2 regions of the Cupriavidus gilardii genome follow, and region 1 is predicted to be linked to the other one. Evidence: riboswitches for the same ligand, from Rfam matches in the RefSeq annotation. Region 1 holds a riboswitch; the other holds the start of a gene.
What was found. A riboswitch is a leader RNA that binds a small molecule or an ion and turns the genes downstream of it on or off. The one in region 1 is predicted to bind glycine.

Region 1 (4,386 bases):
CACCTTGTTCTTGCCGGCGATGCCGCGCAGCTTGGCCAGCGCGGCTTCCTCGCTCAGCGGCTCGGTGAATTCGCCCAGCGGCATGCCGTCGCGGCGGCGGATCGCGGCCGGGATGATGGCGTCCATCAGCGCGGCGCGGCTGTCGTAGCCCAGCACCTTCAGCATGTGCTGCTGTTCGGCGGCGTCGGGACCGATATGGCGGTGGGAGAAGGCGTCGCGAGCTTCGAGTTCGGCCAGCGAAGGGCGAGCGGATTGAGCGGCGTTCATGGGCAGGGGAGCGTTCATGGCAAGTGACTCGGAGAGGCGGGCCGGGACATGGTGGTCAGCCATGCCCTGGCGCCACGGGCGGGGCGCCGGCTCAGGCGCCGACGCTGGCCTTGTAGGCGTCGGCCGTCATCAGGCCGTTGACGTCGTCGCCGTTGGCCGGCTTGATCTTGAACAGCCAGGCATCGAAGGCGTTGGCGTTGACGCTCTCGGGCGCATCCTTGACGGCGTCGTTGACGGCGACCACTTCGCCGGCCACCGGCGCGTAGATGTCCGACGCGGCCTTGACCGATTCGACCACGGCCAGCGCGTCACCGGCGCCGACCGTCTTGCCGACCTCGGGCAGCTCGAGGAAGACGATGTCGCCGAGCGCATCCTGTGCGTGATCGGTGATGCCGATCGTCAGTGTGCCGTCGGTTTCGACGCGCACCCATTCGTGCGACTCGGTGTACTTCAGGTCAGCGGGGAAATTCATCGAGATTCTCCAATTTCAGATTCTTGTGTCGCGCCGCCGCGTGCCGTCGGAATGAAAGGGGCCGCGGGGCGCAGCGTGACCGGGTGGACGATGTCCGCAGTGAGCCGTCAGCTCACGAGTGCCTTGCCATTGCGCACAAACGGCAGTTTAACCACAGTCGCAGTCAGTTTGCGGTCGCGGATCAGCACCTGGACTTCGCTGCCGAGCGCCACATCCTTGGGCAGGCGCGCGAAGGCGATCGATTGGGACAGGGTGGGGCTGAAGGTGCCAGAGGTGATCTCGCCCTCGCCGGCGGCGGTCAGCACGGTCTGGTGCGCGCGCAGCACACCGCCCTTGTCGCGCAGGATCAGGCCGGCGAACTGCTGGCGCTGGCCGTTGGCCAGCAGCGCGGCCTTGCCGACGAAATCGCGCTCGCTCTGCAGATCGACGGTCCAGGCCAGGCCGGCGTCGAGCGGCGAGGTATGGATGTCCATGTCCTGGCCGTACAGGTTCATGCCGGCTTCGAGCCGCAGCGTGTCGCGCGCGCCGAGCCCGGCGGGACGCACGCCGGCGGCATGCAGCTTTTCCCAGACCGCGGCGACGTTGTCGGCGGGCACCACCAGCTCGAAGCCGTCCTCGCCGGTGTAGCCGGTGCGGGCCACCATGATTTCGCCGATCGCGGCGTCTTCGACGACCATCGCGTTGAACGGCTTGAGCGCTTCGCTGGGCTGGGTCGACGGGAACGCGGCCCACACCTTGGCGCGCGCGTTCGGGCCCTGCACGGCGACGATGGCCAGCGGCGCGGCGTGATCGGAGGCGTTGTCGGTGCGACGGGGAGTAATGGTCACGCCGGCGCCGGTGTCGGCATTGCGCTGGCGGATCCAGTCGATATCGCCGGTCGCGGTGCTGGCGTTGACGACCAGGCGGAAGCGGTCCTCGGCGAAGAAATAGACGATCAGGTCGTCGATCACGCCGCCGTTCGGGTCGAGCATGCAGGAGTACAGCGCCTTGCCGGGGGTTTGCAGCTTGTCGACGTTGTTGGCGAGCAGCCCGCGCAGGAAGGCGCGGGTATTGGGGCCGGCGAGGTCGACGACGCACATGTGCGAAACGTCGAACATGCCCGCATCGCTGCGCACCGCATGGTGTTCCTCGATCTGGGAGCCGTAGTTGACCGGCATGTCCCAACCGCCGAAATCGACCATGCGGGCGCCGAGGGCGCGGTGGATGGCGTTGAGCGGGGTGGCCTGGAGCGTCATGGATTCCTCGGAGCGTGGCATCGTTCGGTCCGGCGCGCGCGGCGCGCCAAACAAAAAAGGGTCATCCGTCGCGCGGCTCGGTTGAACCGTCGCGACGGATGACCCCCTCTGTCCTCGATACCTGAGAGATTACGGCGGGCCTTGCTGTCCTTGCGACAGGCTGGCCACGCTGTGCGCCCCTTCGGTGGACACGCTCATCATTCAATTGATGAATGGCGGGTGTCGCTCTCCAGAGTTCGGCATACATCGTGTGCATGCTGCATGCCGATCCGCCCGGTCCATGGTGCCTGAGAGTTTTCGGGTGATTCCCCTTCGGCGGCGCGAGTGAAAAGCACGTTGCACTAAGCAGGTCGCGCGCTCTCCCGGACGGATGGCGCGACTCTAACCGCAGGCTTGGCGGCTGTCAACGCGAGAGCGGCGCCGCCGAGGAGACCGTCCAGGGGCGGCGGCGAGCGCCGGCCGCCGTGTTAACATCGCCCGCTTCGACCCGTTCGGCCCTTCCGCGGCGCTTCTACAGTTCGGCGGTTGGCCCGCACGGATCGCACCCTCGGCCCGCATCCCTCGCGATGCCGGCGCCGCCTCCCGCTGTACCCGATTTCCGATCCCCGACCGATGACCCACGGACTGAACGCCGCCCAATCCGAAGCCGTCCGCTATCTGGACGGGCCCTGCCTGGTGCTCGCCGGCGCGGGTTCGGGCAAGACCCGTGTGATCACGCAGAAGATCGCGCATCTGATCGAGGACAAGGGCTTCGAGCCCCGCCACATCGCCGCGGTGACCTTCACCAACAAGGCCGCCAAGGAAATGCAGGAGCGGATCGCCAAGCTGATGGAGGGCAAGACCCGGGACGGCAAGCGCATCCCGCTGCGCCAGCTGACCGTCTGTACCTTCCACTCGCTGGGCGTGCAGATCCTGCGCGCCGAGGCCGAGCACCTGGGCCTGAAGCCGCAGTTCTCGATCATGGACGCCGATGACTGCTTCGGCCTGATCCAGGAGCAGTTGGCGACCACCGACAAGAAGCTGATCCGCAGCGTGCAGAGCACGATCTCGCTGTGGAAGAACGGCATGGTCGATCCCGAGACCGCGATCGCCGAGGCCGCCGACGCCGACCAGCACCAGGCCGCGCTGATCTACCGCAACTACGTCGCCACGCTGGCGGCGTACCAGGCGGTCGACTTCGACGACCTGATCCGGCTGCCCGCCGAGCTGTTCGCACGCGACGAAACCGTGCGGCTCAAGTGGCAGAACCGGCTGCGCTACTTCCTCGTCGACGAATACCAGGACACCAACGCCTGCCAGTATCAGCTGCTGAAGCTGCTGGCCGGCGGCTCGCATCTGCGTGCGCCCGCCTTCACCGCGGTCGGCGACGACGACCAGGCGATCTACGGCTGGCGCGGCGCCACGCTGGACAATCTGCGCCTGCTGCAGACCGACTTCCCGAACCTGAAGGTCATCAAGCTCGAGCAGAACTATCGCTCCACGGTGCGCATCCTGCAGGCTGCCAATGCGGTGATCGCCAACAACCCCAAGCTGTTCGACAAGACGCTGTGGAGCGAGCACGGCATGGGGGACCCGATCACCGTGACGCCGATGAACGACGAGGAGCACGAGGCCGAGTCGGTGGTGTTCAAGCTGTCGGCGCACAAGTTCGAGCGGCGCGCGCAGTTCCGCGACTACGCGATCCTCTATCGCGGCAACCATCAGGCGCGCCTGTTCGAACAGATCCTGCGCCGCGAGCGCATTCCCTATGTGCTGTCAGGCGGGCAGAGCTTCTTCGACAAGGCCGAGATCAAGGACATCTGCGCCTATCTGCGGCTGATCGCCAATCCCGACGACGATCCCGCCTTCATCCGCGCGGTCACCACGCCGCGGCGCGGGGTCGGCAATACCACGCTGGAGGTGCTGGGCACCTTCGCCGGCCAGGCCAAGGTCTCGCTGTTCGAGGCGGCGATGATGGGCGGCATCGAAGGCAAGCTGCAGCCGCGCCAGCTGGAGCCGCTGCGCACCTTCTGCGAGGCGATGGTGCGGCTGGCCGACCGTGCCGCGCGCGATCCGGCCACCGAGGTGCTCGACGACCTGATGGAAGGCATCCACTACGAAGCCTATCTGTACGACACCTTCGACGAGCGCCAGGCCCAGGCCAAATGGACCAATACGCTGGAATTCCTCGACTGGCTCAAGCGCAAGGGCACCAAGCCGGAGGCCGCGGACGGCGAGGCGACGGGCTTCGACACCGCCGACGGCTTCGGCGACGAAGGCAAGAACCTGCTCGAGCTGACCCAGACCGTCGCGCTGATGAGCATGCTCGAAGGCCGCGAGGAAGATCCCGACGCGGTGCGGCTGTCGACGCTGCATGCGTCCAAGGGCCTCGAATACCCGCATGTGTTCCTGGTCGGCGTGGAGGAGGGCATC
Region 2 (4,386 bases), on a different replicon from region 1:
GGCCGTGCTGCGCGCGATGCCGGTGCCCCAGGGCGGCACCGCGGTCGGCACCGGCCTGAATGCGCCAGCCGGCTTCGCCGCCGCCTTCGCGCGCGCGCTGGCCGACTACACCGGCCTGCCGTTCGAACCGGCCGCCAACCGCTACGCGCTGCAGGCCGCGCACGACGCGCTGACCGACCTGTCGGGCGCGCTGAACACCACGGCCTCGTCCTTCCTGAAGATCGCGCGCGACTTCATGCTGCTGGGCTCCGGCCCGCGCGCGGGGTTTGCCGAGCTGCAGCTGCCGGCCAACGAGCCGGGTTCGTCGATCATGCCGGGCAAGGTCAATCCCACGCAGGCCGAAGCGCTGGCGATGGTCTGTTGCCGCGTGATCGGCAACCACACCACGATCACGCTGGCCAACGGCCTCGGCACGCTGGAGCTGAACGCCTACAAGCCGGTCATCGCTTACAGCCTGCTGCAGTCGGTTACACTGCTGGCCGACGCGGCGGCCAGCTTCGCCGAGCACATGGTGGCCGGCGTCGAGGCGGACCGGACGCGCATCGGCGAGCTGCTCGAACGATCGCTGATGCCGGTCACCGCGCTGAACCCGCATATCGGCTACGACAAGGCCGCCGAGATCGCCAAGCTGGCGGTGGCCCGCAACCTGTCGCTGCGCGAGGCGGCGATTGCCTCCGGCCATGTCACCGCCGAGCAGTTCGAACAATGGATCGACCTGAAGGGGATGACGCGCGAGGTGTAGCGCCAGCGCACCGGTGCTGGCGGCCATGGACCCGGCCACGGACGCGACCATGCGGTGGGCCACGCGCCCGACCCTGCCACCGGCAGCCAGCGCATTGACCGAACCTTCGACCGGCCCCGCCCGCGGCGGCCGGAAACAAACCCGCTCGAGACGGGCTGACGATCGGGGTAACAACGATCGCATTGACCAGATGATTCCTGCTCCCATTCCCGCCGATGACCAGCGGCGCCTCGACGCGCTGTATTCGCTGAACATCCTCGATACCGCCGCCGAAGAGCGCTTCGATCGGCTGACGCGGCTGGCCAGGCGGCTGTTCGACGTGCCGATCGCGCTGGTCAGCCTGGTCGACGCCAAGCGGCAGTGGTTCAAGTCCTCGTTCGGCCTGGCCGTGCGCGAAACGCCGCGCGAGCAATCGTTCTGCGGCCATGCGATCCTGCGCGACGATCTGCTGATCGTGCCCGACGCGCTGCAGGACCAGCGCTTTCACGACAATCCGCTGGTCACCGGCGCGCCCGGCGTGCGCTTCTACGCCGGCTGCCCGCTCGCGGTACGCGGCGGCGCCAAGGTCGGCACGCTGTGCCTGATCGACACCGCGCCGCGCGAGTTCGACCAGGACGATCAGGCGCTGCTGCACGATCTGGGGCGCCTGGCCGAGCAGGAGCTGGAATCCGCGCAACTGGCGTCGATGGACGACCTGACCATGCTGTCGAACCGGCGCGGCTTCTCGGCGCTGGCGCAGCACGCGCTGGCGGTCTGCCAGCGCCAGGGGGTGCCGGTCACGCTGCTGTTCTTCGACATGGATGGCTTCAAGGCCATCAACGACCGCTTCGGCCACGCGGAGGGCGATCTGGCGCTGACCGCCTTTGCCGATCAGTTGCGCCGCGCGTTCCGTCAGTCCGACCTGATCGGACGGCTCGGCGGCGACGAGTTCGTCGTGCTGCTGGTCGACGCCTGCGCCGACCAGTGCGACGCGATGCTGGACCGGCTGCGGCAGGGCGTGGACGCGCACAACGCGCAGAGCCAGCGCGGTTATCGGCTCGATTTCAGCGCCGGCGCGGTCGCGTTCGATCCCGCCCGCCACGCGGGCATCGCCGATCTGCTGGCGCAGGCCGATCAGGCGATGTACGCAAACAAGCAGGCCCGCAAGGCAGGGACGCCGCCCGCCGGGGGTCAGTAACTCGCGTTGCGGCCGCCGCCGCGCCGTGTTACTGTCCGGCCATCCAGGAGAAAGCGAACCTGCGGCGCGACAGCGCGGCGGCAGCGCTGCCGAAGGCGTACCCCCGAAACGCTCAGGTACCGAAGACTGGAGACGACAACGAACTGGAGAGCGCCGCCATCATGATTCGACGATGACGGCCGCCGAAGGGGCAAGCCGGGTCCGGGGCGGACGCGGTGAATCTCTCAGGCAAAAGGACAGTGGGGGCAGCCGGGTTGGCATCGACGATGCCGGCCGGCTGCCCCTTTTTGCATCCTGGAGCCTGAAATGAAAGTCATCGTGATGGGGGCCGGCGTGATCGGCGTGGCCTCGGCGTGGTATCTGTCCAAGGCGGGCCACGAGGTCGTGGTGCTCGAGCGCAATGCCGGCGCGGCACGCGAAACCAGCTTCGGCAATGGCGGCCAGATCTCGGTCAGCCATGCCGAACCCTGGGCCAATCCGTCGGCGCCGCTCAAACTGCTCAGCTGGCTGGGACGCGAGGATGCGCCGCTGCTGTTCCGCCTGCGCGCCGACCCGGCGCAATGGTCGTGGGGCCTGAAGTTCCTGCGCGAATGCCCGGCCCGGCGTTCCACCCGCAACATGATCCAGCTGCTCAATCTCGGCACCTACAGCCGCGCCAGCCTGCAGGCGCTGCGCGCCGAGACCGGCATCGAATACGACCACCTGACCCGCGGCATCCTGCACTTCTACACCAGCCAGAAGGAATTCGAAGCGGCCATCGAGCCCGCGCGGATCATGCGCGAGCTCGGCTGCGAGCGCCGCGTGATCGGTCCCGACGAAGTGGTGAAGCTCGAGCCCGCGCTGGCCTCGATCGCGCCGCGGCTGGCGGGCGCCACCTACACCAGCGAGGACGAGTCCGGCGACGTGCACCGCTTCACCACCGGCCTGGCCGCACTGTGCGAGGCGCGCGGCGTGCGTTTCCGCTATGGCGTGCGCGTGCAGCGGCTGCTGGCCGAAGGCGGCCGCATGCGCGGCGTCGAGATCGCCGACGAGACCGGCGCGTACACGGTCGAGCAGGCCGACGCCTATGTGCTCGCGCTCGGCAGCTTCAGCCCGATGCTGGCGCGCCCGCTTGGCGTCAAGCTCGACATCTATCCGGCCAAGGGCTATTCGGCCACGCTGCCGGTGCTCGATCCCGAGCGCGCGCCGACCGTCAGCCTGACCGACGACGAGTACAAGCTGGTGTTCTCGCGGCTGGGCGATCGCTTGCGCATCGCCGGCACCGCCGAGCTCAACGGCTATTCGATGGAGCTGAACCCGGTGCGTTGCGAGGCCATCGTGCGGCGCACGCTGGAGATCTTCCCCGGTGTCAGCCGCCCCGAACTGGCGCGCTACTGGACCGGCCTGCGTCCCGCGACGCCGGGCAACGTGCCGTATATCGGCGCGAGCGCGGTGCAGGGGCTGTACCTGAACACGGGCCATGGCACACTGGGCTGGACGCACGGCTGCGGCTCGGGACGCGCGATCGCCGAACTGATCAGCGGCCGCGTGCCGGAAGTGGACTTCGGCTTTTGCGGTCCGCTGCCGCAGGCGCCGCGGCTCGCGCGGCCAGTCGCGCCGGTGGCTGCCACGCGCGCCGCCGCAACGGAGGCGGCCGAAGTTTGAGGTGCGTCTGATTCAGGTCTGAAACAACGACACCGGCGCGGCATGGCCTCGACATTCGCGCCGGTGTTTTCGTTTCATCTGCCGCGCATGCATTGGCGCCAAAGCGTACCCGTTTCTGCGCACGGCTTTCGGCGAGCGTACCCGTTTCTGCGGGCCGCATTGGCAGCCGACTGGCAGCCGACTGGCAGCCGACTGGCAGCCGACTGGCAGCCGACTGGCAGCCGACTGGCAGCGGACTGGCAGCCGACTGGCAGCGGACTGGAGCCGACTGGAGCCGATTGGCGGCCGCATCGACAGCCCCATGGCCAGCCCTACTGCCCGCCCTACTGCCGGCCCTACTGCCCGCCCAATTGCCGGCCCAGTTGCCGGCCCAGTTGCCGGCTCACAGTGCACCTTGCGGGCCAAAGCCAGACCCGGGCATGGCATCGATCGGGCGCGCAATCCGCACCGGCCGCCTGCGATGCGGGCCCGCACCGTACCCGTTTCTGCGTCGTGCGAACGCCGTCCGATGCCGCGTGGCGTGCCATGCGTACCCGTTTCTGCGTACACAACCTCAGTCGAATCAAGGCTCTCCGATGCCTCGACGTCTCGCCATCGCCGCGCGGAGGCAGCGGGCTCGCGCCTCGGTATCAGGCGATGGTGTCGACCACGCCGCCATCGACGCGCAACGCGGCGCCGGTGGTCGCCGATGCCTGCGGCGAACAGACGTAGACCACCATGTGCGCGACCTCCTCCACCGTGGCCGCGCGCTGGATGATCGAGCTGGGCCGATGCGCCTTGACGAACTCGGCGGCCGCTTCCTCGATCGACAGCCCTGCCTTGT

Region 2: linked by a shared signal. The riboswitch ahead of FOB47_RS00195 (D-amino acid dehydrogenase) and the one ahead of gcvT (glycine cleavage system aminomethyltransferase GcvT) in region 1 are both predicted to bind glycine.

Annotation. Positions count from the first base shown of each region.
Region 1 is NZ_CP054626.1:3,213,239-3,217,624, reverse strand. Features, by position in the region: gene gcvP (aminomethyl-transferring glycine dehydrogenase) at 1-285, opposite strand, end outside; gene gcvH (glycine cleavage system protein GcvH) at 359-739, opposite strand; gene gcvT (glycine cleavage system aminomethyltransferase GcvT) at 847-1,974, opposite strand; glycine riboswitch at 2,073-2,217, opposite strand; glycine riboswitch at 2,239-2,349, opposite strand; gene FOB47_RS24770 (UvrD-helicase domain-containing protein) at 2,587-4,386, shown strand, end outside.
Region 2 is NZ_CP054624.1:48,533-52,918, reverse strand. Features, by position in the region: gene fumC (class II fumarate hydratase) at 1-742, shown strand, start outside; gene FOB47_RS00200 (GGDEF domain-containing protein) at 933-1,919, shown strand; glycine riboswitch at 2,053-2,169, shown strand; gene FOB47_RS00195 (D-amino acid dehydrogenase) at 2,226-3,563, shown strand; gene FOB47_RS00190 (SDR family NAD(P)-dependent oxidoreductase) at 4,193-4,386, opposite strand, start outside.